Regions from separate parts of the Telluria sp. ZB4P37 genome, predicted to be linked through region 3. Evidence: predicted binding sites of a transcription regulator. Region 3 holds the regulator's gene; each other region holds the start of a gene.
The links. The regulator LexA, encoded in region 3, represses DNA repair genes until DNA is damaged. The targets are predictions, from matches to a motif close to ACTGTATNNNNATACAGT.
Positions count from the first base shown of each region.

Region 1: AC56K1_RS00575 (PA0069 family radical SAM protein) is a predicted target of LexA. The motif match lies at 2,060-2,077, and genes of this name have one in related genera.
Region 2: recA (recombinase RecA) is a predicted target of LexA. The motif match lies at 6,249-6,266, and genes of this name have one in related genera.

Region 1 covers NZ_JCASID010000001.1:111,723-121,434, forward strand. Annotated here, with positions in the region: gene AC56K1_RS00560 (dienelactone hydrolase family protein) at 1-1,048, opposite strand, end outside; gene AC56K1_RS00565 (hypothetical protein) at 1,286-1,408, shown strand; gene AC56K1_RS00570 (tRNA-uridine aminocarboxypropyltransferase) at 1,405-2,034, shown strand; gene AC56K1_RS00575 (PA0069 family radical SAM protein) at 2,140-3,261, shown strand; gene AC56K1_RS00580 (YciI family protein) at 3,422-3,895, opposite strand; gene AC56K1_RS00585 (helix-turn-helix transcriptional regulator) at 4,045-4,974, opposite strand; gene AC56K1_RS00590 (cytochrome P450) at 5,062-6,477, shown strand; gene AC56K1_RS00595 (gamma-glutamylcyclotransferase) at 6,482-7,057, opposite strand; gene AC56K1_RS00600 (lipid II flippase Amj family protein) at 7,103-7,906, opposite strand; gene AC56K1_RS00605 (LysR family transcriptional regulator) at 7,910-8,830, opposite strand; gene AC56K1_RS00610 (fumarylacetoacetate hydrolase family protein) at 8,926-9,712, shown strand, end outside.
Region 2 covers NZ_JCASID010000002.1:564,553-574,264, forward strand. Annotated here, with positions in the region: gene AC56K1_RS06910 (S9 family peptidase) at 1-371, shown strand, start outside; gene AC56K1_RS06915 (pilin) at 474-971, opposite strand; gene sucD (succinate--CoA ligase subunit alpha) at 1,314-2,195, opposite strand; gene sucC (ADP-forming succinate--CoA ligase subunit beta) at 2,211-3,380, opposite strand; gene AC56K1_RS06930 (DUF2889 domain-containing protein) at 3,448-4,023, opposite strand; gene recX (recombination regulator RecX) at 4,568-5,026, opposite strand; gene recA (recombinase RecA) at 5,051-6,142, opposite strand; gene AC56K1_RS06945 (response regulator) at 6,378-7,088, shown strand; gene AC56K1_RS06950 (sensor histidine kinase) at 7,085-8,668, shown strand; gene AC56K1_RS06955 (DUF4212 domain-containing protein) at 8,649-8,969, shown strand; gene AC56K1_RS06960 (sodium:solute symporter family protein) at 8,966-9,712, shown strand, end outside.
Region 3 covers NZ_JCASID010000006.1:142,150-151,861, forward strand. Annotated here, with positions in the region: gene folC (bifunctional tetrahydrofolate synthase/dihydrofolate synthase) at 1-45, shown strand, start outside; gene AC56K1_RS12580 (SPOR domain-containing protein) at 58-972, shown strand; gene AC56K1_RS12585 (CvpA family protein) at 1,001-1,489, shown strand; gene purF (amidophosphoribosyltransferase) at 1,545-3,065, shown strand; gene AC56K1_RS12595 (cystathionine gamma-synthase family protein) at 3,089-4,327, shown strand; gene AC56K1_RS12600 (tetratricopeptide repeat protein) at 4,428-5,147, shown strand; gene lexA (transcriptional repressor LexA) at 5,306-5,938, opposite strand; gene rpsF (30S ribosomal protein S6) at 6,213-6,605, shown strand; gene priB (primosomal replication protein N) at 6,656-6,946, shown strand; gene rpsR (30S ribosomal protein S18) at 6,978-7,268, shown strand; gene rplI (50S ribosomal protein L9) at 7,305-7,757, shown strand; gene AC56K1_RS12630 (replicative DNA helicase) at 7,876-9,261, shown strand; gene AC56K1_RS12635 (DUF47 domain-containing protein) at 9,350-9,712, shown strand, end outside.

The DNA of each region.
Region 1 (9,712 bases), on a different contig from region 3:
GGTCTTCGCCTTCCTCGGCCCAGGTCCAGGCTCCGCTCGACGACACGGCGAAGGCGCGCGGCGTCATCTTGCCCAGGTATTCCTGGTAGGCGCGGCGGCCGTTCCCGGACAGGAAGGGCACGGCATCGACGTCGTCGACCCTGGCGAAGTCGGTGCGCGCCGGGCTCGGGGGCGGCGGCACCTCGTGCAGCACCCTGGTCGGCATGCCGACCTGCTGCAGGAAGTGCATCGTGTCCGCCAGCCAGATCTTCCCGCCGTCGCGGCTGGCCAGCATGCCGTGCGCGTCGCGCTTGAAGGACGGGAACTCGACCAGGCGGCCACGCCCGCCGGCCGCCTCGAACGCGGCGTGCATGCGCTGCGCCAGCTCGGGGCCGAACAGGGAATCGTTCTGGCCATACATCCACAGGGTCGGCAAGGTGGCCTTCGAGCCGTAGTCGGCAAATGCCGACACCAGCGCCGAGCGCCATGCGCAGCGGTCGCTGTCGTCGCGCAGGCCGCCGGCGAAGTTGATCAGCCCGCGCACGCCCTGCAGCTCGCGGGTGCCGAGGGCGATCGTCGCCAGGCCCCCATACGACTGGCCGGCAACGACGATGCGGCCGGCGTCGACCCAGGGCTGCTGGCGCGCATAGGCGAGGGTGGCGGCGATGTCGTCGGCCTGGGCATGGCCATTGGCCGTCATGTTGCAGCCATGGTCGCGGTAACGGCCGGTGGAATTGGCGAAGCCCTGGCGCATTGGCACCATCACTGCATAGCCGCGTTTCACGAAGGCCGTGGCCATGTGATAGAAGCGGTCGCGCGGCTGCATGCTCGGACGGCCGGGATCCTTGCCGTGGTTGATGATGATGAGGGGGAAGGGGCCCGGGCCGTTCGGCTGGAACACCGTGGTCTCGAGCATCGCGCGATTCTGTGCGCCGGCCGGCACCTGGACGATGTGCTCGTTCATCCTGTGGTCGAGTTGCAACTCCTGCTGCACAGCGATACCGGGAAGCATGGCCAGAACGAGGAGCGCGGTGGCCGCGAAATTGCGAAGCGTGAGGCGTGGGTGCATGGTGACTCGGTCTCGACTGCGTACGAATGAACATGCGATCCGGAATAATTTCCGCAAGGCATAAGTTGATTCTAGGTACGCGTAGAGGCCAGAGCAATATCCGTTTAGCCAACTCTTGAGCTAAATTTTTGCGTCGTGCAAAGATGACCACGCCGGGAGGTGTCCGGCGTGGTGTTTCGTGAACGGTTATCATGCGAACCTGGCAAAAGGTGAGGCATCGCAGAGGGAAATGGTCAAGTGAGCAAGTACGCGCCGCGCGAATGGGCGCCCGACGAAAAGCCGATGCTCCCCGGCTCCCCGTCCACGCCCGCCGTGGACCTGTACCGCGCGCTGGGCGGCGGCTCGACACCCAAGCCATGAACGAACCCGTGTTGAGGCGCGCGCACTGCGCCACCTGCCTGCGCGCGCAATCGGCCTGCATCTGCCGCTGGATCACGCAGGTCGAGGCGCGGGCGGCGCTGCTGGTGCTGCAGCATCCGCTGGAAGTGGCCAATGCCAAGAACAGTGCACGCCTGCTGCACCTGAGTGTCGCGGGCAGCACGCTGGCGGTAGGCGAGGCCTTCGACCCGGCGGAACTCGACGCGCTGCTGCATGCTGGCGGGCGCGTGCCCGTGCTGCTGTACCCGCAGACCGCGCGCGACGCCAAGCTGCCGGAGCCGCCGCCCTTCGTCCCAGGCGATGCGGACCGGGTCCGGCTGGTGGTGCTGGATGCGACCTGGCGCAAGAGCCGCAAGATGCTCTACCTGAACCCGGCCTTGCAGCGTTTGCCGCGGCTGGCGCTGGTGGACGTGGCGCCGTCGAACTACCGCATCCGCAAGGCGCATGCGCCGCACCAGTTGTCGTCGCTGGAAGCGGCTGCCCTGGCGCTGGGGCAACTGGAAGGCGAAAGTGGAGCCTTCCAGACGCTGCTGGATGCCTTCGAGGGCTTCGTAGGGCAGCAGGCGGCGTATGCGGTGCATCCGCACCACAACACACGTCCTGCTTGAGTTCTGCGCGGCCCGGGCGTAAAATACTGTATAAATACACAGTATGGAGCCGACGTGCCCGACCGCGACCAACCGACTTGCCGCCAGCCCGTGGACGAGCAGCCGATGTTCGGCCCGCGTCCGCTCGCGGCGCGCAAGGGGCGGGGCGCCGTGTCGAACATGCAGGGCCGGTACGAGGTCAATGGCCGTGAAGAATTCGACGACGGCTGGGAGCGCGACGACGATGGTCCCACCGTCTTCCGCACCGTCGTCACCGAGGAACACGCCAAGACCATCTTGTCGCGCAATGCCTCGCCGGACATTCCGTTCAACGTCTCGCTTAACCCTTACCGGGGCTGCGAGCACGGCTGCATCTATTGCTTTGCGCGTCCGACGCACAGCTATCTCGGCCTGTCGCCCGGGCTTGATTTCGAAACCCGCCTGTTCGCCAAGGTCAATGCCGCCGAGTTGCTGCGGCGCGAGCTGGCCAAGCCGGGCTATGTACCCGAGCACATCGCCCTCGGCGTCAACACTGACGCCTACCAGCCCTGCGAGCGCGAGCTGCGCCTGACGCGCCAGGTGCTCGAGGTGCTCAGCGAATGCCAGCATCCGGTTGGCCTCATCACCAAGTCCGCCCTGATCGAGCGCGACATCGACCTGATCGCGCCCATGGCCGCGCGCGGCCAGGCCTGCGCCGCGATCACCCTGACCACGCTCGACCCGCAGATCGCACGCACGCTGGAGCCGCGCGCGGCCGCCCCGGCGCGGCGCCTGCGCGCCATCCGCACGCTCACCGATGCCGGCATCCCTGTCAGCGTCAGCGTGGCGCCGATCATCCCTTTCGTGACCGAGCCGGAAATCGAAAAGATCCTGGAGGCGGCGCGCGACGCCGGCGCGGTCGGCGCGCACTACGTGGTGCTGCGCCTGCCGAACGAGGTCAACCCGCTGTTCCAGGAATGGCTTCAAGCCCATTTCCCTGACCGGGCCCAGCGCGTGATGAACCGCGTGCGCGACCTGCGCGGCGGCAAGGATTACGACAGCGATTTCGGCAAGCGCATGCACGGCGAGGGCGTGTGGGCCGACCTGATCCGCCAGCGCTTTACCAAGGCGGTCGAGCGGCTGGGGATGGGGGAGTTCCGCGGACGTTTCGGCAGGCTCGATGGCTCGCAGTTCCGCAAGCCGCTGGTGGTGCCGGCGAGGCCGGGTAAGCAGGGCGGGAACGGGGCGGGGCAGCTGGATTTGTTCTAGACCTGTGACGTGCGGGCCGGGAGGGAAGCGGGGCAGGGATGCGGGGGTTGCCGCAGGCCAGTTAGCGGTATCGGCAGTCGGCTACCAGTATGGCGCAACTTGTTGTTGGTAGCCGGTAGCCGACGACCGGCCCCCTTGCGGCAAGGGGGCCGGCCAGCCCTTATTTTTTCTTCTGGATCTTGTTGTGAACGTCGTTCACCGCCATCAGCGCGGCCGAGCCGTAGAACTGGTGGTATTCCGCCACCATCTCGCCGCTCACGATGACCGGGTCGGCGTCCACATAGCTCTTGGCCTGTGCGATGTCGGAGGTTGCCAGGATGAAGATGCCGCGGCGGCCTTCCTTGCCGTCCAGCGGTCCGGCCACGGCCAGCTTCTTCTCGGCCGCCAGCTTGTTGATGTTCGCAAGGTGGCCCTCGAACATTTTCGCGCGCTCGGCCTTGTCCGTGACCTTGTTCGGGCCGGTCTTCAGGATCACGAGCACATAGCTGCGCATGCCCTGGTCATTGCCGCCGAGCGATTTGGCCAGCTCGGCGTCGTACTGCGCCGCTGGCTCGGCGGGCTTGGTCTGCGCCGCAACCGGCTGCATTGCCGCCAGCAGGAATCCACACAACACCATCAGCATCTTCTTCGACATTCCCTGTTCTCCGGTTATGGCGCGTGGCCTGCACGCACGTGTTGTCAAGACAGGCTGCAGCGCAACCCGCCGCATGCACGATTCTAGCGGACTTCCCTGCACCTGCCGTTCAACTATCCGGCCACAAGGCCGCTACCGACCCGTCGCGTTCACACCCACAGCCGGTAGATCCAGAACGATTCATCCTCGATGAAACGGTCGGCGAACTCGGTCGGCGAAAAGCCGCAGATTTCGCGGGTAACGCGGCTGAAATGGGCCTGGTCGGAAAAGCCTTCGTCCAGCGCCAGCGTCGCCCATTCGAAAGGCTGGCCGCTTTCATAGCGCTCGCGGGCGGCGAAGAAGGCGCCTTCAGTGCGCGTCAGCGCTCGCCACTGGCGCAGCGAGCGCCCGCTAAAGGACTTGATGCGGCGCTCGACCTGGCGCGTGCTACAGGTGTTGCGCCACTCGTGGGCTTGCCAGGCCAAGCGCTCGACCCAGTGCCGGCCCATCTGGCGCAGCGACGGCCGGCTGGAGCTGCGCCCCTGCACGCTGCGCCAGCGCTGGCCGAGATGTGCTTCCAGAACGCCCATCGCTGCGGCATCATCCGTGGCGCCGAGCAGGGCATCGAAGAAGGGCTGCCAGTGTGCCTCCACGGCATTCATCGCCGGCACGAACCGGTCCTGCACAGCGGCCAGGTCGAGTCCGAACAGCGCCTGCGCGACGTCCGGCAGGAAGCAGGCCATGTAGCCGCGGCCACTGGTCGGCGTCCAGGTGGTCAGCGGGCGCGATTGGCTGCCCGAGAACATGACGCGCGCGCCAAATCGTTGCCAGCCGTGCTGAGGGTCGACCAGGCCGGCATCGAGGCCGGGAAACCACGAGAGCGTCACCAGTGGCGAAGCGGGGAAATGCGACAGTCGCTGGGCATCGGTTAATTCGAGACGCGTTGTGTCGCGGCTGACCAGCACCAGCATGGCGCCCTGCAGCGCGGGCGGTGCGAGGTAGAGCCGGTCGTGCGGGAGGCGACCCTCCTTGCATAGGCGCGGCGCGCGCGCCAGCGGGTCGGGGCAGGCAAGGAGGTGGGTGTCGCAGTCGGGGACCATGGCCTGCAAGTATAGGCAGGCTTGTCAAGCCTGTCGATGTCGTTTGCGTTCAAGACGCGCCGGGCGAAGCGGTGAAAAATGGATGCCATGAATACGCCAACTCCTGCCCGATGTCCTTTCCATGCAGGCGGCCTGCCGCCTGCGCACATCCAGCACCCCGCCGGCACCTGGCCGCCCGGCCCGACATCCGGCTTGAGCGGCTGGAGCCTGCTGGCCCGCATGGCACGCGACCTGCCGTCTGCCCTTGCCGGATGGCGCCAGGAGTATGGCGACCTGGTGCACCTGCGCATGTGGCCGGAGCACCAGCTTGTCGTAGCCGATCCGCAGCTGGTGCGCGAGCTGCTGGTGACGCACCACGACGCCTTGATTCGCTGGGAACGCGGCATCGGCATCTTCGCCTACCTGCAGGGCAACAGCGTCCTGATCGCGGAAGCGCCGCAATGGGCGGCCAAGCGCCACGCCCTGCAGCCGGCCTTCGCGCCGAAAGCGGTCAAGGCTTTCGTGCCGACGATCGCGGCAGCGGCCGGGAAGGCGATGGGGGCCTGGCAGGCTGGCGGCAACGCGCCGATCGAGAGCCACCTGACTGCGCTGACGATGGACGTCATCATGCGAATGATGTTCTCGAGCGAGATCGGCGATGAAGCGCGCAGCATGGAGGCGGCGGTGCACGCGGCCTTGGTCACAGGCAATGCCGAGATGTTCTGGCCGGCCAGCTGGCCCGACTGGATGCCCTGGAAACGCCGCAAGCGCGCCGTACGCGCGCAGCTGACAGGACTGGTCGACCGCCACGTGCAGGCGCGCCTGGCCATGCCGGTCGATGCCTGGCCGGCGGACCTGCTCAGCCGCCTGCTGGAGCTGCACCGTGCCGACGGCGAAGCCTGGCCGCTCGACGCCGTGCGCGACGAATGCATGACGGCTTTCCTGGCCGGCCACGAGACCACAGCTGCCAGCCTGACCTGGTGGGCCTGGTGCATGGCCTCGAACCCGGCAGCGCAGGAGGCAGCGCGCCAGGAAGTGCAGTCGGTGCTGCAGGGTCGCGCGCCCGGCGGCGAAGACCTGCCGGCGCTGGGCTACCTGGCGCAAACGCTGAACGAGACGATGCGCCTGTATCCGGCGGCGCCGGTCTTGATGAGCCGGCGTTCGACCCGCGAGATTGCGCTGGGCGGCTGGACGATCCCGAAGCGCACCATGTTCATGATTCCGGTTTTCCTGATGCACCAGGACCCGCGCTGGTTTCCCGAGCCGCAGGCCTTTCGCCCCGAGCGCTTCGCCGCGGATGCGCCGGCGATTGCGCGCGGCGCCTTCATGCCTTTCGGGACCGGCCCGCGCGTGTGCCTGGGCCAGCACCTGGCGCTGATGGAGATGACGGTCATCGCCGCCATGCTGCTGCAGCGGTTCGTGCTGTCGGCGCCCAGGGGGCAGGCCGCGCCGCACCCGGTGCTGAACATCTCGCTGCGGCCGGCGACGCCCCTGTGCCTCGCGCTCTCGCCCGGCGCCGCGTAGGAAATCAGCGCTGCTGGCGCCGGAATTCGCCCAGGTGGCGCTCGATCTCGAACACATGCGCATCCGGCTTGCCCAGTTCGCGTAAGGCCTGCGCCAGCGCTACCAGGTAGTCGATATTGGGCCCGCTCGGGCCGCGCGCGGTGGCGATCTGGCGTGCGATATCGCGTTCGCTGGCCGGGCCGAGGAAGGCCGCGTTGTCGATGGTGGCGATGTAGACGATGCCCTCGAGCGCGCCGCCATCGTCGAAGCGAATCTCGGAGGCCAGGCGCAGGTAGCCGTTCTGTTCGCGGTGGTCGAGGTGGGCGAATTCCTCGGGTGTGACAAGGTAGGCCATGCCGTGGCAGGTCGCGCCCTCGTCCGGCACCAGGGTCACCACGCGTCCGGGCGCGGCTTCGGTGCCGCGATGGTCGTGCGAGCCTTGCCAGAAGCGGCGGCTCCAGCCCGTGATGCTGGCCGGCCGGCGTTCGATGAAGGGAAAGTCCGCCTTGAAGATCAGCGAGCCATAGCCGAACAGCCAGACGCTGTCGTGACCGTCGAAGCGGTCCATCCGGCGGTTGATTTCGATGGTGTTGAGCGACATCGGCGAAAGGGAGAACAGGGATACGCCCTATTGTAGCGCGCGGCCCTAGATGACGCGGGCCACCCAGGCGATCAGCATGCTGGATGGCACCAGCAAGGCCTGTGCGAGCAGCGTTCCGGCCAGGCGGCTGCCGACCAGCCAGACGATCGCCTTGCGGAACTGTGCGTCGCTGACCTTGCCTTCGATGACGTCGTCCGTCATGCCCGACATGTGCGGGTCGATGAAGATGGCCATCATGATCGTGGCGCCGCCATTGATGATGGACGAGAGCGTGCTCGAGGTGACCCGCACCGAGGGATCGAGCACGCCGGCATACAGCGAGGCGAACACGCCGACCGTCCAGAGTGCCGTGGCTGCCACGTTCAGCACGGTAATCCGGAACGACACGCCATGGCCGGAACGGATGCCGGTCATGTTGGTCGCCGCCGGGACGCTGGCGACATCCTTTACGTAGGACAGGCCGCCCTTGAAGAAGCCATGCAGGATCAGCTTGGGCACCGAGCGGTGGACCTGGAAATGCAGGACCGCGCGGCAGAACACGCGCTGGAAGGTCGGGATCAGGAAGGCCCCCACGATCGTCGCGAGGCTCGCCGAGACCAGCAGCCAGCGGAAATCACCCAGGAGCGACACCTGCGCCACGGCGTCGAGATTGGTCTCCACGCGCTTGGCCAGGAAGGGCCCGAGGAAGGAATTCGAGGTGCGCGAGACCAGCACCAGGATGCTGAACAGCGCGAACGACACCGCGATGCGCCGCGTGCGCACGCCGGCGATGCGCACCGAATAGGCCAGTGTGCCGATGAGGTGGATGACGAAGGTGAGGAAGCAGATCAGGAGCAGCTGGGTATCCACGAATCAGGCGCCGGTTGAGGTGTGATCGAGCTGCGCCTTCTTGACGAAGTCTTCGAGGAAGGCGATGAAGCTTTCGGCAGCGGGGGAGAGCGAGCGTCCCGGTCGGGTGTAGAGCAGGAAGCGGCGGCTCAGCATCGGATCTTCCAGCGGGCGCATCACCAGCCCGTAGAGCGTTGCCAGCGGCTGCGCATACGGCAGGCAGACCGTCACGCCCAGGCCGGCGCTGGCCATGGCCAGGGCGGTGGTCATGAAGGTGACCTCGTTGGCCGGCTTGACCGGCACCTCGCGCAGGGATGCGTGGACGTCGTCCAGCAGGCGCTCGGTGAACTGGCCCTGCAGCGAGATGAACGGATAGCGCACCACATCCTTCCAGGTCACGCGCTCCTGCTTTTCGAGCTCATGCCCCTTCGGGAACACCAGCGCGAAGGGCATCTCGAACAGCTCGTGCGCATCGAGCGGCGGCGCCGGCTCGCGCTCGGGACCGATGCCGACATCCGCCTCGCCCGAGAGCACGCGCGCGATCACGCTTTCCACCCCGGTGTCGCCCAGACGCACCTCGATGGCCGGACAGGCCTTGCGGTAGGCTGCGATCACCTCGGGCAGCAGCGTGCAGGACAGCAGCTGCGGCGCGGCGATGCGCACGATGCCTTTCTTCAGGCGGGTGTGGTCGGCCACGTTGGCCAGTGCGCCGTCGAGGTCGTCGATCATCTGGCTGAACAGCGGATACAGCTCGCGGCCAATGTCGGTCAGGATAATGCGGCGCGTGCTGCGGTCGACCACCTTGGCCTCCAGCGTCTGCTCGAGCTCCTTGATCAAACCCGAGAGGGCGGACTGCGTGACGTGCATGCTTTGGGCGGCAAGGGTAAAGTTACCCGTCTTGGCCAGGGCTACGAAGGCGCGCATCTGGCGCAAGGTCGGATTCATAAGATAGTCTGATAAATCAGGTGAAAAATACTGGTTGAATGATAGTTCGTTTTGAATTGTAATGGCGAAATGCAATCAATCCTGAAGGAAGCGCAATGAAACTCGCCACACTCAAGACGGGCGGCCGCGACGGCACGCTGGTCGTCGTCAGCCGCGACCTGGTCACCTGCCAGGCCGTCCCGAAGATCGCCCACACGCTGCAGGCCGCGCTGGACAACTGGGATGCCGCTGCGCCGCAGCTGAAAAAAGTCTATGAGCGCCTCAACCTGGGGACCGCCGACAGGGCCGAGTCCTTCATCGAGGAAGAATGCCATTCGCCGCTGCCGCGCGCCTACCAGTGGTGCGACGGCTCGGCCTATATCAACCATGTCGAGCTGGTGCGCAAGGCGCGCAATGCCGAGGTGCCGGCATCCTTCTACAGCGATCCCCTGATGTACCAGGGCGGCGCGGACTCCTTCGTCGGCCCCTGCGACCCGATCGCCGTGCTGTCCGAAGAATGGGGCGTCGACCTCGAAGCCGAAGTGGCCGTGATCACCGGCGACGTGCCGATGGGCGCCAGCCTTGAGGAAGCCGCCGGCGCGATCCGCCTGGTCATGCTGGTCAACGACGTCTCGCTGCGCAACCTGATCCCGAACGAGCTGGCGAAGGGCTTCGGCTTCTACCAGTCGAAACCGGCCAGCGCCTTCTCGCCGGTGGCGGTCACGCCCGACGAACTGGGCGAGGCCTGGGTCGATTCCAAGCTGCACCTGCCGATCCTGGTCACGCTCAACGACCAGCCTTTCGGCCGCCCGAACGCCGGCGAAGACATGACCTTCAGCTTCGCGCGCCTGGTCGCCCACGCGGCCATGACGCGCGAACTGGCCGCGGGCAGCATCATCGGTT
Region 2 (9,712 bases), on a different contig from region 3:
GCTTCCGCTGCCTGGTCAACCACGACGGCGTGTTCGACAATCGCGGGATGGCCTATTCGACCGAGGAACAGTGGTTCACCGACTGGGAAAACGGCGGCGCCTATTTCGCAGTGCCGCAGAACCACGAACGCTTCAATCCTGTCCATCACGTGAACAAGTGGAAGACGCCGATGCTGGTGATCCAGGGCGACCTGGATTTCCGCATCCCGACCGCGCAGGCCCTGTCGACGTTTACCGCGCTGCAGCGCAAGGGTATCGACAGCCAGCTGCTGGTGTTCCCGGACGAGAACCACTGGGTGCTCAAGCCGGCGAACTCGCTGCAATGGCATCACACGGTAATCAACTGGCTGGACAAGCACCTGAAGCAGTAAGCAAGGCGCCCGCTTCCCGTAAGCGGATGGGTTAACGAAAAGAGACCGCCGCGGCGGTCTCTTTTTCTGACCGCTTCCGCGGTCATTCACGATGGCTTGCGATTATGGCGCTGGGGCTGGAGCATCAGCAGCAGGGATGTCGCAACCAGCAGGCTTGTAGCCTTCGGTCTCGGCGAAACCGGTGGTGACGCAGGTGTAGACACCGGCTGCGCTACGGCTCAGGGCGATGGTCGGCGCAGTATCGGCATCAGCAGCCAGGCGGCCTGGGTTGGCGATGGTGCAGGTCAGGGCAGCGCCACCTTCGGCGGTCGGCACCGCTGCGGCGATGGTGGTGCAATTGCCGGTGGTTGCCGACAGGCCCGCTTTTGCCAGGAAGGTCTCAGGCGAATCAGCGCTGCTTTCAACGACAGCCATTTCGTAGCCGGTCTTGCCTGCCGAGATATCGGCGTAGGCAGCGGTTGCCTTCGACTTGGCGATGTAATCCTGGTACGCAGGGATGGCCACGGCAGCCAGGATACCGATGATGGCGACGACGATCATCAGTTCGATCAGGGTGAAGCCGCCTTGGGCTTTTTTGGCTTGCATTTGCTTGAAGTTCATTTTGTATCTCCAGGTGGTGTGTCAGGTGAATTTGGGTTACTGCTCAGTGCCACGCTTTCATATATGCAAGCGGTGTGCCAGCCCCAAAAATGTCGATTTTATGAAAAAAGAGATAACAAAACGGCCTGTCAACGCAAGTTTTGGCTTGATCGGTGACAAAAATTGTCAGGTGATGCCAGCAATTTTTGTCACTTGAACAGTTTACGTAACGCAATTTGTCATGCATAGACCACATTCGCCATGCCAGCTCCCGGCACGCGTGCCGGCTGGCGAAAACCGCGGGCGAAAAAAAAAGCGGTGAGCTTGCGCTCCCCGCTTTCTGCAACCGTGAGGTCGTCAGTATTACAGCATGGCCTTCAGCAGGCGTGCCATTTCCGACGGGTTCTTGGTGGCCTTGATGCCGCACTCTTCCATGATGTCCAGCTTGGCTTGCGCGGTATCGGCGCCGCCCGAGATCAGCGCGCCGGCGTGGCCCATGCGCTTGCCCGGAGGAGCGGTGACACCAGCGATGAAGCAGACCACTGGCTTCTTCATGTTGTCCTTGATCCAGTAGGCAGCATTGCCTTCGTCCGGACCGCCGATTTCGCCGATCATGATGACCGCGTCGGTATCAGGATCGTCGTTGAACATGCGCATCACGTCGATGTGCTTCAGGCCGTTGATCGGGTCGCCGCCGATGCCGACTGCCGACGACTGGCCCAGGCCCAGTGCGGTCAGCTGGCCGACTGCTTCATAGGTCAGGGTACCCGAACGCGACACGACGCCGATACGGCCCTTCTTGTGGATATGGCCCGGCATGATGCCGATCTTGATCTCGTCCGGGGTGATCAGGCCTGGGCAGTTCGGGCCCAGCAGCAGGGTCTTCGAGCCGGCTTTGGCCATGCGGTCCTTCAGGGCCATCATGTCGCGGACTGGAATGCCTTCGGTGATGCAGATTGCCAGGTCCAGGTCGGCTTCGACGGCTTCCCAGATCGCAGCGGCTGCGCCTGCCGGCGGCACGTAGATGACCGACACGGTGGCGCCGGTAGCGGCTTTGGCTTCCGACACGTTGGCGTAGATCGGGATGCCTTCGAAATCTTCGCCGGCTTTCTTCGGGTTCACGCCTGCGACGAAGGCAGCTTTGCCGTTCGCGTAGTCGCGGCACATACGGGTATGGAACTGACCGGTCTTGCCGGTGATACCCTGGGTGATGACTTTAGTATCTTTGTTGATCAGGATCGACATTTGTTTATTCCTTAATTAGGCTTGACCAGCTGCAGCGGCGACGACGGCCTTGGCTGCATCTTCCATCGTATCGGCAGCGATGATCGGCAGGCCGGAGTCGGCCAGCATCTTCTTGCCCAGGTCTTCGTTGGTGCCCTTCATGCGGACGACCAGCGGCACCTGCAGCGACACAGCCTTCGATGCGGTGATCACGCCTTCGGCGATCACGTCGCAGCGCATGATGCCGCCGAAAATGTTGACCAGGATGGCTTTCAGGCCAGGGTTCTTCAGCATGATCTTGAATGCTTCGGTGACTTTCTCAGCCGTCGCACCGCCGCCCACGTCCAGGAAGTTGGCCGGCTCGCCGCCGAACAGCTTGATGGTGTCCATGGTGGCCATGGCCAGGCCGGCGCCATTCACGAGGCAGCCGATGTTGCCGTCGAGCGAGATGTAGGCGAGGTCGAACTTCGATGCTTCGACTTCGGCTGGATCTTCTTCGTCCAGGTCGCGGTAGGCGACGATTTCCGGCTGGCGGTACAGCGCGTTCGAGTCGAAGTTGAACTTCGCGTCGAGGGCGATGACCTTGCCCGAACCGGTCAGGATCAGCGGGTTGATTTCGGCCAGCGACGAATCGGTTTCCCAGTAGGCTTTGTACAGGCCCTTCAGTTGCACGCGGGCGTCGGCCAGCGATTCGGCAGGCACGCCGATCTTGGTCGAGATCTCGTCGGCTTCAGCATCGGTCAGGCCGACGGCCGGGTCGATCGCGATCGAGTGGATCTTTTCCGGGTTGCTGTGCGCGACTTCTTCGATGTCCATGCCGCCTTCCGACGAGGCCATCAGCACGACGCGCTGCGAAATGCGGTCGGTGACCATCGAGACGTACAGTTCCTTCTTGATGTCGGCGCCTTCTTCGACCAGCAGGCGACGCACTTTCTGGCCTTCAGGGCCGGTTTGATGCGTGATGAGCTGCATGCCCATGATCTGTTCTGCGTATTCCTTGACCTGCTCCAGCGACTTGGCAACCTTGACGCCGCCGCCCTTGCCGCGACCGCCAGCATGGATCTGCGCCTTGACGACCCAGACCGGACCGCCCAGTTCTTCAGCGGCCTTGACCGCCTCTTCGACCGACATGCACGGAATGCCGCGCGGAACGGTCACTCCGAACTTTCGGAGGATCTCTTTGCCTTGATACTCATGGATTTTCATGCTGGCTTCCCTTCGTCTATTACTGATTTAGAAATACGGTTGAAATACAAATGACAAACATCGAATGCTAACCCGCGACGGCTTTGATCGACCAGCGGGGATAATAGGTGGCCACGGCGGGTCCGTCGCTGCGCAGCGCATGGCAACGATCGAGCTCGAAAGGCCGTTCGGCCGAGTGCATACTGCCATTCGCGTCGGCGCCGCCGCGGGTGTCGAACACGTCGTCGGCAAAGGCTTGCAGCGCTGCGGTAGGCAGCACCTGGGCCAATTCGGTCAGGTGGGTGCAACCGAGCACGCCCGAAAGGCGGTCTTTCAGGTGCAACCGGAAATGGTTCATCAGCGACAGGCCGACCAGCTTTTTGTAGGCTGGGACGATCGTCTCACAGAAACCGGGATACGGAACGGCATCGGACGCGGCTTCGGCATCCACGATGGTCAGGTTGCGGTCGATGGTGACGCGCAGTTTGAGGTCGTGCACAGGCAGGCCGCCGGGGCGGGTGCCGGAAGCAAGCTGGATGTCACGGGTTTTGACGTCGCGGATGCTGGCGTCCAGATCCCACAGGCCATCATCGCGCGCATAGGCTTCGACAGTGATGGCGCGCGTATGCCGGAGCGAGCGCGATACGGGAAGAGACAGGGGCATAAAAACCAATGCCGCTTGCGCGGCCGTTAGTGGTGCAGCCAGTGTGCGTTATGCACGTTGCCGTAGCTTCTACGACAACAACCGCTCATGCGGCGCTGCTTAAACCACAAAAGTTTATCACAGGGCGTTGTAGGTTGCACTGCAACAGAGCCGTTTTCAGGGCTTGGCAGGCATATTCGGCGGGGTTTCTTGCAGAGTGGGCAATGTTGCAGTGGCTCGGACGCTGTGTGCTGATGGGCTCGGTAGTAGAACGGGTGTTACCTATGTCCCTGGACAACTGTTACCTATGTCCCTGTGCCATACAGACTTGCCCACGCTACGATACGCGGGCGCGCAACGGGTGGCGAGTGCGTTCATGGTTGCGCGTGCGTTCAAAGTCGCGGGTGCGCGCAGAGTCCCGAGTACGCACGGAGTCACGCCCGCGGAACATGCGGTGGAATTGGGAGACGAAATGCAAAACCAGCGCGCCAGGGAAGGCCCCGCTCAAAGATGCTATTAGATGATGTTGCTATAAACAGGCTGCCAGGACGGAAACCCGTCTTCGTCAGAACTCGTCGTCTTCCGGCCCGCCCTGCATCGCAATCCGCGCGGCGCGCTGCGAAAAGCCGCGCTGCAGCAGGAAGCGCATCTGCTTGGCACGCTCGGCCGCGTCAAGCGCGACGGTGCCGAACTTGCGCTGCCAGACTTCGGTCGCGCGCGCCGTTTCGGTGTCGGTCAGGCCGGCCTTGAGTTCGGCCAGGGTCTCGCCATTGACGCCATGGCTTTTCAGCTCGGCCATGACGCGGCTGTTGCCGAAACGTGCCGCGCGCCTGTTGATGAGCGATTCGGCGAAGCGTTCTTGCGACAGCCAGTTATTCTTTTCAAGGAAATCCAGGAGGGCTTCCACGTCATCGCCCTCCTCGGCATAACGGGCCAGTTTGCGCCCCAACTCGAGCCGGCTGTGCTCGCGCATCGACAGATAGCGAAGCGCGCGCCCTTTAAGGCTGAGCTGGGGTGCTGGCATGGACTAGCGACCGGCTGCCGGCGATTACTCGCCGACCGCCTGCAGCTTCACCTTGCCGGCTTCTTCAGCGGCAGCGACAGCAGCAGTGACCGGCGGCAGTTCACGCACGCCCAAGGCCGTACGGACCTTGTTCTCGATCTCGCGGGCCAGCGCAGGACGATCGCGCAGGAACTGGCGGGCGTTATCCTTGCCCTGTCCGATGCGTTCGCCGTTATAGCTGTACCAAGAGCCCGACTTCTCGACGATCTTGTTGTCGGCGCCGAGGTCCAGGATTTCGCCTTCGCGCGACGTGCCTTCTCCATAAAGGATGTCGAAGTGCGCTTCTTTGAACGGAGGTGCGATCTTGTTCTTGACGACCTTGACCTTGGTTTCGTTACCGATCACCTCGTCACCCGACTTGATCGAACCGGTACGGCGGATGTCCAGGCGCACGGAGGCGTAGAACTTCAGCGCGTTACCGCCGGTCGTGGTTTCCGGACTGCCGAACATCACGCCGATCTTCATACGGATCTGGTTAATGAAGATCACCAGGGTATTGGTACGGTTGATCGAGCCGGTGAGCTTGCGCAGCGCCTGCGACATCAGTCGTGCCTGCAGGCCCGGGAGCGAGTCGCCCATGTCGCCTTCGATCTCGGCGCGCGGGGTCAGTGCCGCCACCGAGTCGATGACCACGAGGTCGACCGAACCCGAACGCACCAGTGCGTCGGTGATTTCGAGAGCCTGTTCGCCGGTATCCGGCTGCGAGATCAGCAGGTCGGACAGGTTAATGCCCAGCTTTTGCGCATAGCCGACGTCGAGCGCGTGCTCGGCATCGATAAAGGCGCAGGTGCCGCCCAGTTTTTGCATTTGCGCGATGGTCTGCAGCGTCAGGGTGGTTTTACCCGACGATTCAGGACCGTAGATCTCGACGATACGGCCGCGCGGCAGGCCACCGACGCCCAGCGCGATGTCCAGGCCCAGCGAGCCGGTGGAAACAGTCTGCACCTCCTCGACCGGCGTATTGGCATCCATACGCATGACCGAACCCTTGCCGAACTGCTTTTCAATTTGCGCCAGGGCGGCGGCCAGCGCCTTGCCCTTTTCAACGGCGTTTACTGCGGTTTTTTTGTCGTCCATGGTGTACTTTCAGCTGTGGAGTAGGCAAGGTAGGGTCACTACCGCGCAAATCAAGGTCACTACTGTATAAAATTCCAGTGGTTCTCAAACGTGAATTCAAGTCACTACTGTATATAAATCCAGTAGTTTATGCAAGCGAAAAAAACCTCCATGTTGTTAAGAGGAGGCTCGCATTGTTGCGATAAATCAAACACAATAGGACCTGCCGAAAGTCCAACGTTTACCAGGTGCCCCCATGCGAATTCTGCTCGCCGAAGATGATAGCGTACTTGCCGACGGACTCACGCGCTCGCTGCGCCAGTCCGGCTATGCCATCGACTGCGTCAAGAACGGCGAGGACGCCGACACCGCGCTGTCCACCCAGGAATTCGACCTCCTCATCCTCGACCTCGGCCTGCCCAAGCTGTCCGGCCTGGAGGTGCTGCGCCGCCTGCGCGCGCGCTCTTCGCTGCTGCCGGTGCTGATCCTCACCGCCGCCGATTCGGTCGAGCAGCGCGTCGAGGGCCTCGACCTCGGCGCCGACGACTACATGGCCAAGCCGTTCGCCCTGTCGGAGCTCGAGGCGCGGGTGCGCGCCCTCACCCGCCGCGGCGCCGGCGGCGGCCCAGCCGTGGTGCGCCATGGCCCGCTGGTGTACGACCAGGTCGGCCGCAGCGCCTACATCAACGAGCAGATGCTCGACCTGTCGGCGCGCGAGCTCGGCCTGCTCGAGGTGCTGCTGGCGCGCACCGGGCGCCTGGTCTCCAAGGAGCAGCTGGTCGACCACCTGTGCGAATGGGGCGAGGAAGTGTCGAACAACGCCATCGAGGTCTACGTGCACCGCCTGCGCAAGAAGATCGAGGTCGGCGGCGTGCGCATCGCCACCGTGCGCGGCCTGGGCTACTGCCTCGAGAAGTTCTCCGACACCCCGCGCGCCCTCGCCGACAGCAAATCCGCCGACAAGTGAGCGAACGCCACACCGGGTTCGACGCCGCGCCCGGTCCCTGGGCGGCCGAGCCGCTTTATATTCCGCCGAATCCCGAACCGGACGAGAATATCCGGCATTCGCTGTTCGGCGAGATCCTCGACTGGATGCTGGCCCCGCTGCTGCTGCTGTGGCCGATGAGCATCGCGATCACCTACCTGGTGGCCAAGTCGATCGCCAACCAACCCTTCGACGATGCGCTGGAAGACCGGGTCACCGTGCTGTCGCAGCAGATCCGCACCGTGGCCGGCCGGCCGACCGTGCAACTGCCGGGCAGCGCGCGCGACGTGCTGCGCGCCGACGACGTCGACAGCGTCTACTTCCAGATCAGCGGGCCGGACGGCCTGCACATTGACGGCGATCGCGACCTGCCGCGTCCGCGCGCCAGTGTGCCGGGCGCCGCCGCCGATGGCGGCCGCAGCGACACCGTGAGCTTCCGTAACGACAGCATCCATGGCACGCCGGTGCGCGTGGCCTATTCCTATGTGCACCTCGACCCGCTGCGCAGCGAGGACGCCGGGCGCGCCGCGGCGCCGGACCAGGCCCTGGTGCAGGTGGCGGAAACCCTCGACAAGCGCGCTCACCTGGCCAACGAGATCATCAAGGGCGTGATCCTGCCGCAGTTCATCATCCTGCCGGTGATCCTGGCCCTGGTCTGGTTTGCCCTGTCGCGCGGCCTCACGCCGCTGGCCGAGCTGCAGGAGCGCATCCGCGCCCGTCCCCCCGACGATTTGTCGCCGATCGATCCGCGCCAGGTGCCCGAAGAAATCTCGCCGCTGGTCGGCTCCTTCAACGACATGCTCGAGCGCCTGGCCCAGACCGTCGAGATGCAGAAGCGCTTCATCGCCGACGCCGCGCACCAGATGAAGACGCCGCTGGCCGGCATGCGCATGCAATCCGAGCTGGCCCTGCGCCAGGTCGACCCGGAAGAGATCCACCGCTCGCTCGAGCAGCTGGCCAAGAGTTCGGATTCGGCTACGCGCCTGGTCAACCAGTTGCTGGCGCTGGCGCGCGCCGAGAACCAGCCGCATGCCGGCCTGGCCTTCGAGGCGGTCGACCTGGCGCAACTGGCGCATGCCACCGTGCAGGATTGGGTGCAGGCTTCGTTCGCGCACCGGATCGACTTCGGGCTGGAGCTGCCGGACCAGGCGCCGGGCGATCCACCTGTCATCGCCGGCAATGCGCTGATGCTGCGCGAACTGCTGTCGAACCTGATCGACAATGCGCTGCGTTACACGCCGCAGGGCGGCAGCGTGACGGTGCGGGTGCGGCGCGACGGCGAGCACGTGCTGCTCGAAGTCGAGGACACCGGCCCCGGCATCGCACCAAGCGAGCGTGCCCACGTGTTCGAGCGTTTTTACCGCATCCTGGGCAGCAACGTGCAGGGCAGCGGCCTCGGGCTGGCGATCGTGCGCGAGATCGCCCAGCAGCACGGCGCCGAAGTCGACATCTTCAACAATCCGCGCAGCGAGTCCAGGAAGCACCCTGGGAGCCTGTTCCGCCTGACCTTCCCGCCACCGCTGCACCACGCCGACGACGCCGATGCCGAACCAGCCGACTGACCCTTCTTCGCCCCTGCCCGACGCGGCTGCCTGCCACCAGCGCCTGCTGGCGGCCCGCGCCGCGCACTGGGAGCGCACCCGGCGCCTGACCGCCGTGCTGCTGGTCCTGTGGCTGGCCACCGGTTTCGGCACCGTGTATTTCGCGCGCGAGCTGGCCCAGTTCAGCGTGTTCGGCTGGCCGCTGTCGTTCTACATGGCGGCGCAGGGAGCCTCGCTGGTGTCGCTGGCCATCATCGCCTGGTACGCCTGGCGCATGCGCCGCCTCGACCGGCTGTACGCCGCGCCGGAGGCAGGCGCATGAGCACGCCCAAGCCGTCCTATTTCCGCAAGCTGTCGCGCTACTACCTCTGGTACACCGGCTGCTTCGCGCTGTTCCTGGCGTCGCTGGCCCTGCTCGAGCGGGAAGGCATGCCGCGCCTGTGGATCGGCTATATCTTCATGTTCGCCACGATCGCGCTGTACGCCACCATCGGCGTGGTGGCGCGCACCTCGAACGTCACCGAATACTACGTGGCCGGCAGGCGCGTGCCGGCCCTGTTCAACGGCATGGCCACGGCGGCCGACTGGATCTCGGCAGCCAGCTTCATCAGCCTCGCCGGCGGCCTGTACCTGCACGGCTTCGACAGCCTGGCCTACATCATGGGCTGGACCGGGGGCTATGTGCTGGTGGCGCTGCTCATCGCGCCCTACCTGCGCAAATTCGCGCAGTACACCATCCCCGACTTTCTGGCGGCGCGCTACGGCGGCGGTGCGGGTGGGCGTGGCGGGCCGGTGCGGGCGCTCGCCGTCGGCGCCACCATCATGGTGTCCTTCACCTACGTGGTGGCGCAGATCTACGCGGTCGGCCTGATCGCCTCGCGCTTCACCGGCGTTGACTTCTCGGTCGGGATTTTCCTGGGCCTGGCCAGCATCCTGGTGTGTTCCTTCCTTGGCGGGATGCGCGGTATTACCTGGACCCAGGTGGCCCAGTACATCATCCTGCTGGTCGCCTTCTTGATCCCGACCATCTGGCTGTCGGCCAAGCATGCCGACAACCCGGTGCCG
Region 3 (9,712 bases):
ACGGTCGCCGGCGTGATGGCGGCCCGTAAATCCTCTCTACACTGATACCTGAAACGCATGGGCTTGTTCTCGTTCGGCAGCAAAAACAAGCAAGACACCGTCCGCGACAGCGGCCACTTCGTCAAGGATGACGACGCAGCCTATGGCGAGCGCGCCCGCGCCAAGCGCGCGACGCACGCCGGCGAAGGCGCACGGCGCAGCCGCGGCCCGGATCCTGTCCTCCCCGAGAAAAAACGCGCACGCCGCCGCCTCGTCGGCGCGATCGCACTGGCGCTGGCCGCGGCCGTCGGGCTGCCGATGCTGCTCGATTCCGAGCCCAAGCCGCTCGGCACCGACATCGCCATCAACATCCCGGACAAGGAAAAATCGGCGCCCCTGCCGGTGCCGGCAGCGGCCACCGTGGACAGCGGCGAGGAAATCGTCGAGCCGGTGGACGTCGGCCCGCAGCCTGGCGCCACGATCGCGGTGCCGCCGTCCGATCCACTGCCGATGCGTACCGTCGACACCGGCCGCACAGACCCCGTGCCGCCACTGAAGCCCGAACCCAGACTCGAGCCCAAGCTTGACGCAGCCAAGCTGGATGCGAAGCGCGCGCCCGCCATCGACACTGTCCATCCAAAGGCCGCCGACCTGGTCCTCAAGAAGCCCGAGCCAGCCGCTGCCAAACCCCTGGAAACCAAGCCGAAGGCCAAGGAAGACGCCGCCCGCGCGATCGCCATCCTCGAGGACAAGGCGGCCGTCAAGGTCGAAGGCCCGTCGCAGAAATACGTGGTGCAGGTCGCCGCGCTGACGACCCCGGAAAAAGTCACCGAGCTGCAGGGCCGCCTGCGCGCTGCCGGCGTGTCCTCGTTCACCGAGAAGTCCGGTGACCTGATCCGTGTGCGGGTAGGACCGTTCAGCAAGGAAGAGGCGGACAAGGTCAGCTCGAAGCTGATCGGCATCGGCCTGTCGGGCAAGATGGTCCCGCTCTGATGGACGTTTTCAAGCGGGGCAGCGCGGCGTGACGATTTTCGATTACCTGGTCCTGTTCGTACTGATTTCGTCGGTCATCATTTCCACCCTGCGCGGCCTGGTGAAGGAGATCCTGTCGCTGCTGGGCTGGGTGGTCGCCTTCGTGGTGGCCAACATGTACGGGGCAAAACTGGCCCCCATGCTGCCCGACCTGGTTCCCGGCGCGACCGCGCGCCTGATCGCGGCGTTTGTCCTCCTCTTCCTCGGCGTGCGCGTATTGATGGGCCTTCTGTCGCTGGCGATCGGCGCCCTGATCACCGCGAGCGGCCTGAGCCTGGCAGACCGGGGACTGGGCGGATTGTTCGGATTGGGCCGCGGCATTGTAATCGTGCTTGCCGCCGTCATATTGTGTGGGATGACTTCCATCCCGCAACAGGATTTCTGGACAAATGCGCTGCTCTCGCCAATGGCGGAAACCGGAGCGCGCACGGTCAAGCCTTTCTTGCCTGCAGCATTGGCGCAGCATGTGAAGTATTGAACACCCTCATTGAATTCTTTTTTGTAATCAGCAGGTCAGTTATTAGGAGCGCACCATGTGTGGCATCGTCGGCGTCGTTTCGCACAATCCCGTCAACCAGCTCTTGTATGACGCATTGCTGCTCCTGCAGCACCGCGGCCAGGACGCTGCGGGTATTGCTACCAATCACAGCAGCATGTTCTCGATGTACAAGGCGAATGGCCTGGTCCGTGACGTGTTCCGCACCCGCAACATGCGCTCGCTGCAAGGCAATACCGGTATCGGCCACTGCCGCTATCCGACCGCCGGCTCGTCGAGCGAGGAAGAAGCGCAGCCCTTCTACGTCAACGCACCTTTCGGCATCACGCTGGCGCACAACGGCAACCTGACCAACCAGGCCGTGCTCAAGGACGAGCTGTTCCGCAACGACCGCCGCCACATCAACACCGATTCCGATTCCGAGGTGCTGCTCAACGTGCTGGCCCACGAGATCCAGGAGGCGGCCGATGGTTTCAACCTGAACAAGGAAGCGGTCTTCAAGGCCGTCGCGGCAGTGCACCGCCGCGTGCGCGGGGCGTACGCCGTGGTGGCCCAGATCGCCGGCCACGGCATGCTGGCCTTCCGCGACCCCTTTGGCATCCGTCCGCTTTGCCTGGGCATGAACGAGACCGAAGGCGGCACCGAATACCTGGTGGCCAGCGAATCGGTGGCCCTGGAGGGCCTGGGCTTCCGCTTCGTGCGCGACATCGCGCCGGGAGAAGCGGTCTATATCGACAACGATGGTAACTTGTCCGAACAGCAGTGCGCCGAGAACCCGTCGCTGAACCCCTGCGCCTTCGAATACGTGTATTTGGCGCGCCCGGACTCGGTGATCGACGGCGCCTCGGTGTACGCGACCCGCCTGCGCATGGGCGAATACCTGGCCGACAAAGTCCGCGCCGAGATTCCCGATGGCGAGATCGACGTGGTCATGCCGATTCCCGATTCGTCGCGCCCGGCCGCCATCCAGCTGGCTTTGAAACTGGGCATCGAGTACCGCGAAGGCTTCATCAAGAACCGCTACATCGGCCGCACCTTCATCATGCCCGGCCAGGGCATGCGCAAGAAGTCGGTGCGCCAGAAGCTCAACGCCATCGCCTCCGAATTCAAGGACAAGAACGTGCTGCTGGTGGACGACTCGATCGTGCGCGGCACCACCAGCCGCGAGATCGTGCAGATGGCCCGCGAAGCCGGTGCGCGCAAGGTGTTCTTCGCTTCGGCCGCGCCGCCGGTGCTGTACCCGAACGTGTACGGCATCGACATGCCGACCCGCGACGAGCTGATCGCGCACGGCCGCACGACCGAAGAAATCTGCCGCGAGATCACCGCCGACCGCCTGGTCTACCAGGATGTCGACGCGCTCAAGCGCGCCATCTCGGACGTCAACCCGGCGCTGAAAAACTTCGAGGCGTCATGCTTCGACGGCGTCTACGTCACCGGCGACGTGACCCCGGAATACCTCGACCGCCTGGAATCGGCACGCCACAAGCCGAGCCCGAAGCGCGGCGAGGATGACGTGACCACGCACCTGCACCTGAAGGCTCCGGCCGCCGAATAAGGTTCTGCTTCAAGCGAAATCCCATGAGCGATACCAAGTACGGTTTCACCACCACCATCCTGCACAACGACCGCCGCAAGACGGTCGAGCAGGGCTCGCTGCACAAGCCGGTGCATACCTCGGTGGCCTTCGGCTACAACGATGCGCGCCAGTTGGCCTCGGTCTTCCAGGGCAAGGAGCCGGGCTTCCGCTACGGCCGCCAGGGCAACCCGACCGTCAGCGCGCTCGAGGACAAGATCACGAAAATGGAAGACGGTGTCGGCACACTGTGCTTTGCCACCGGCATGGGCGCCATCGGCGCGCTGTTCCAGGCGCTGCTGCGCTCGGGCGACCAGATCGTGTCCTCGTCCTTTTTGTTCGGGAATACCAACAGCCTGTGGCAGACGGTGGCGGGGCAGGGCGTGGATGTCGCTTTTGTTGACGCGACCGATGTGGCGAACGTGGAAGCGGCGCTGACGCCTGCAACGCGCATGGTGTTCGTCGAGACCATCGCCAATCCGCGCACGCAAGTGGCCGACCTGGCCCGCATCGGCCAGCTGTGCCGCGAGCGCGGCATCCTCTATGTGGTCGACAACACCATGACCACGCCCTACCTGTTCCGCCCGAAGGCGGTCGGCGCGGGGCTGGTGGTCAATTCGCTGACCAAGTCGATCGGCGGTCATGGCAATGCGCTGGGCGGGGCGCTGACCGATACCGGTTTGTTCGACTGGAGCGGCTACCCGCACATCGCGCCGAACTTCCGCAAGCAGCCGAGCCAGGCGCAAGGCCTGGCCCAGCTGCGCGCGAAAGCCCTGCGCGACTTCGGCGCGGCGCTGGGTCCCGAGGCGGCCCACCATATCGCTGTCGGCGCCGAGACCTTGGGCCTGCGCATGGACCGCACCAGCAGCAATGCGCTGGCGCTGGCCCGGCTCTTGGAGGCCGATGAGCGAGTCGCCGCGGTGCACTACCCCGGCCTGGCCTCGCACCCTCAGCATGGCATCAGCTCGGAGCTGTTCCGCGCTGCCGGTTCGCTGCTCAGTTTCGAACTGGTCGACGCGATCGACCCCTTCGACTACCTGAACCGCCTGAAGCTCGGCATCCCGGCCAGCAACCTGGGCGATACCCGCACCCTGGTGATCCCGGTGGCGCATACGATCTTCTTCGAGATGGGGGCGGAGCGGCGTGCCAGCATGGGCATTGCCGAGTCCTTGATTCGGGTCTCGGTGGGCATCGAGGACACCGACGACCTGCTCGCCGACTTCCGCCAGGCCCTTGACGCGTAAGGACGACAGCAGCCTTCGGGCTGCCGTTCTTGTGCCAAAGGTTGAGTAGCACGGACGATGCCGCTATGATGGGGATTCGATTCCTCATCCGTAAGCGCCCATGAAGACCACGCTGTTCTGCCTCTCCCTCTTGTTCTGCGGTAGCGCCTTTGCCGGCGAGCTGGAAGATGCCCACGCCCTGTTCGCGAAGAAGGACTACGCCCAGGCCATGAAGCTGTACACGAAGCTCGCCAATGGCGGCAACGCCGAGGCGCAGCAGGCGCTGGGCCAGATGTACTGGTATGGCGAAGCAGGTCAGGTCGACGAGGCCAGGGCCGAAGCGCTCTTCAAGAAATCGGCCGCCAAGGGCAACAAAGTGGCCGCCGCCTCGCTCGATGTGATGGACCAGCGCGTCAAGCGCCGCAAGGAGATCGATTACTGGGTCAAGGGCTATGACGGCGAAGACCTGAAGTCGGGCGAATTCCGCTGCACCGCCCCGCGTATCCCGGCCATGTCGAAGATTAACGCCGACATCGACCGCATCGGGGCGGCCGTGACGAGCTGGCAGGATTGCTACAACAAATTCGTCACCAACCTGAACGCGGCAACGCCGCTGACCAAGCGCATCCCCGCGGATATCGCCAAGCTGATGACTAAAGAAGAGACGGAGAAGTCGACCGCCTACCTGACGCAGCTGCAGTCGAACCTGACCGAGGAGGCGAAGGTGAGCTCACAGATGGTGCTGGCCGATTTCGCGGCATGGCGTAAGGCGACCGAGGCCTATGTGTCCGAGCACAATGCGATGGTGAAGAGTTCTTCGGATGCGAAGAAGCTGAAGTGACGGGAGCGCGGCTATTCGCAAAAATTGGGGTCCCGCCTTCGCGGAAACGACGGTCTTAAGAGTAACGGTATTAACTGCGATGTTTGTACCATTCCCCTAAAAACCGTCATCCCCGCGCAGGCGGGGATCCAAGTTCTGGTATTGCAGTGTTAGCTGGATTAATGCCAACTACGCATCAACCCCACCGCCAGCCCCTCGAGCGCAAACTCGTCCTCGGGGGTGACTTGAATGACCTTGAAGTCCGGGTTTTCCGGCAGCAGTTCGACCACGCTGCCCGTCTTGCGGTAGCGCTTGACCGTGACTTCGTCGCCCAGCCTGGCCACGACGATCTGGCCGTTCTTGGCGCTGTCGATCTTCTTGACCGCCAGGAAGTCGCCGTCGCAGATGCCGGCATCGCGCATCGACCAGCCCTTGACCTTCAGCAGGAAGTCGGGCCTGGCCGAGAACATCGCGGCGTCGACGTTATAGGTGGCTTCGACGTGTTCCTGGGCCAGGATCGGCGAACCGGCGGCGACGCGGCCGACCAGCGGCAGGGCCATCATCAGGGCGGCAGGCACCAGGGGGACCTGTTCGACGGAAGCGCCGATCAGGCGGATGCCGCGCGAGGTGCCGGGCGAAATCTCGATCGCGCCCTTGCGCGCCAGGGCCTGCAGGTGTTCTTCGGCGGCGTTGGCCGACTTGAAGCCAAGTTCGGCCGCGATTTCGGCGCGGGTCGGGGGGAAACCGGTGTTCTCGATCGCTTCCCTGATCAGGTTCAGGATCTGTTCTTGCCTTGCAGTGAGCTTGAGCATGGGTGTGTTAAAGCAATCCGTTGTGTGAGTAGACTGTATTTTTGTACAGTATTCCTGTCTGCGCAAGGGAAAACACGGGAAAAGTGTAAAAAAATTGTGCAGCGCGGTCACGGGCGTGGCAAAAACCGCGCGTCCTTGCAGGCCCATCAGCGCCGCGAACAACGCCCGGCTTTCCAACTCGGCCAATCTCAGGCTATAATGTCCGGCTTTCCCTTCCCACACTCGTCTTGACGCCGAGGTGGGCATTTGTTTAAACGTCCTTAAGGAGTAATGCATGCGTCATTATGAAATCGTTTTTATCGTCCACCCGGACCAAAGCGAGCAAGTCCCGGCGATGATCGAGCGTTACAAAGCCACGGTGTCGAGCCGCGGCGGTAACATCCATCGCGTCGAAGATTGGGGCCGTCGCCAGATGGCTTACCAGATCCAGAAGCTGCCGAAAGCCCACTACATCTGCCTGAACATCGAGTGCGACAACGAGACCCTGGTCGAGCTGGAAACCGCATTCAAGTTCAACGATGCCGTCCTGCGTCACCTGACCGTCAAGATGAAGAAGGCTGAAACCGCACCGTCGCCGATGATGAAGTCGGTCCAGCGCGAAGACGCAGCCAAGAGCCACCGCGCTGAAGCCGCAGCACCAGCTGCCGCCCCGGCCGCAGCAGCCTAATTGTTGATCCGGTTTTTCCAGGGAATCCCGAACACGAGTGAATCAGTAGCGTGAACGAACTGCGGCTCGTGGCGACCATCGCCGAGCGTGACGTGTTGCGTTACACCCCGGCCGGTGTCCCCATCGTGGGCGCCATCCTGATGCACAGTTCGCAGCAGGAAGAGGCAAGGGTAGCGAGGCTGGTCGAGTTTGAAGTCACCGCGCTGGCCGCGGGCGAGATTTCAGGCAGGTTTGCCAGCGCCGAACTCGGCGCGGCCTACCAGTTCACCGGATTCCTGGCACGGAAGAATCGCAACAGTAAAGCCTTGGTGTTTCACATCATTGATTTCAGTGCCGCCTGAAGCGGCATTCATTTAGATACAGGAGCCTAAAATGGCATTCGGTAAAAAGTTCGACAAAAACAAAGCGAAACTCAAAGAGAAGCGCAAACAGCAAAACCCGCTGTTCAAGCGTAAGAAGTTCTGCCGCTTCACCGCTGCAAACGTGGAACAGGTCGACTACAAAGACGTCGACACCCTGAAGGACTTCGTCCAGGAAAACGGCAAGATCATGCCGGCACGCCTGACCGGCACCAAGGCGCACTACCAGCGCCAGGTCGACACCGCGATCAAGCGCGCACGCTACCTCGCGCTGCTGCCGTACACCGACCTGCACCACGGTTAATCCGCGGCGTACAGATCAGAATTTCTGGAGAAAAATATGCAAGTTATCCTTTTGGAAAAAGTTGTTAACGTCGGCAACCTGGGCGACGTGGTCAAGGTCAAGGACGGTTACGCACGTAACTTCCTGATCCCGCAAAAGATGGCACGCCGTGCTACCCAGGCCGCCGTGGCCGAGTTCGAAGTCAAGCGCGCAGAACTGGAAAAAGTAGCAGCTGAAAAGCTGTCGGCTGCCCAGGCGCAGGGCGACAAGCTGAGCGGCATGACCGTCACCATCGGCCAGAAAGCCGGCGTCGACGGCCGCCTGTTCGGTTCGGTCACCAACTTCGACATCGCCGAAGCCCTGAGCAAGCAAGGCTTTGCGGTCGAGAAGTCGCAGGTTCGCCTGCCGACCGGCCCGCTGAAGACCACCGGTGAATTCCCGGTTGCAGTCGCCCTGCACACCGATGTCGTGTCGGAAATCACCATCGCCGTCGTCGGCGAAGCTGCTTAAGTTCTAGCGTAAAGCACTTGTTGCATAAATAAAAAAGCCGGGTTCGCCCGGCTTTTTTTATTGCCAGAATCTACCCAATTATTTCAGCCGTGTGACCGGAAAAGGTATAATGCCCGCCATGAATTCCCCATCCGATCCGCAAGTCGACTCGCTGCGCATCCCCCCGCATTCCATCGAGGCAGAGCAGTCCGTCATCGGCGGCCTCCTGCGCGATAACGCGGCATGGGACCGTATTGCCGACTTCATGCACGCGGACGACTTCTACCGCTACGACCACCGCATCATCTTCGAACAGATGGTCCGCCTGATCAATGGCGGCAAGCCGGCCGACGTGATCACGGTCTACGAGGCCATGGTCTCGCTGGGCAAGGCCGACGATGTGGGCGGCTTGCAATACCTGAACGCGATGGCGCAGAACACGCCGTCGGCGGCCAACATCCGCCGCTATGCCGAGATCGTGCGCGACCGCGGCATCCTGCGCAAACTCATTACGGTGGCAGACGAGATCTCGGGCAATGCCTTCAACCCGCAAGGCAAGGAAGTCAAGCAGATGCTGGACGAAGCCGAATCGAAGATCTTCGCGATCGCCGAGACCGGCGCGCGCGGCCAGCAGGGCTGGAACCCGATCCAGCCGCTGCTCACGCAAGTGGTCGAGCGCATCGACGAGCTGTACTCGCGCGAGAACCAGGGCGAGATCACCGGCGTGCCGACCGGCTTCATCGACCTCGACCGCATGACCTCCGGCCTGCAGCCGGGCGACCTGGTGATCGTGGCCGGCCGTCCGTCGATGGGCAAGACCGCGTTCTCGATCAATATCGGCGAGAACGTCGCGATCGAGGCGGGCCTGCCGGTGGCCGTTTTCTCGATGGAGATGGGCGGCACCCAGCTGGCCATGCGTATGCTCGGTTCGGTCGGCCAGCTGGACCAGCACCGCCTGCGTACCGGCCGCCTGAACGACGAGGACTGGCCGCGCCTGACGCACGCCATCCAGAAGATGAACGATGCCCAGCTCTACATCGACGAGACGCCGGCGCTGAACCCGATCGAGATGCGCGCACGCGCGCGCCGCCTGGCCCGCCAGTGCGGCAAGCTCGGCCTTATCATCGTCGACTACCTGCAGCTGATGCAGGGTAGCCAGCCGGGCGACAACCGCACCGCCGAGATCTCCGAGATCTCGCGTTCGCTCAAGGGCCTGGCCAAGGAACTGCATTGCCCGGTCATCGCGCTGTCGCAGCTGAACCGCTCGCTGGAGCAGCGCCCGAACAAGCGCCCCGTCATGTCCGACTTGCGCGAATCGGGCGCAATCGAGCAGGATGCGGACGTGATCATTTTCCTGTATCGCGACGAAGTCTATAACCCGGACTCGCCCGATAAAGGCACCGCCGAGATCATCATCGGCAAGCAGCGTAATGGTCCGATCGGGGCGATCCGCCTGACCTGGATCGGCCAATACACCAAGTTTGGCAACTACAGCGGCAACCTCGCCGTCTACCAAGGCGATTAAGCCGATATTGCGCCACGGCCGGGATGCCATCGAGGCAGGCCTGCCGCGGACCCTCGCAGACCCCCAAAGTTTTACAACGGAGAACTACATGTTTGGACGCCTGATGCCCCAGGAGGGGAAGTTTTTTGACCTGTTCAACCAGCACGCCGCATTGTGCGTGAAGGGTGCGCAGGAGATGGTTGGCCTGATGACCAACTTCGACGACCTGGAAATCCGCACCCACGCCGTGGAAAGCATCGAAAAACAGGCCGACAAGATCACCTACGCCTGCGTCGACCTGCTGCACAAGACCTTCATCACGCCGATCGACCGCGATGACATCCACAAGCTGATCACCCGCATGGACGACATCCTCGACATGATGGAAGACGGCGCCCAGACCGTGTCGCTGTACGACCTGCACGCGGTGACCCCGGAAGCCAAGCGCCTGGCCGAGCTGTGCCTGTCGTGC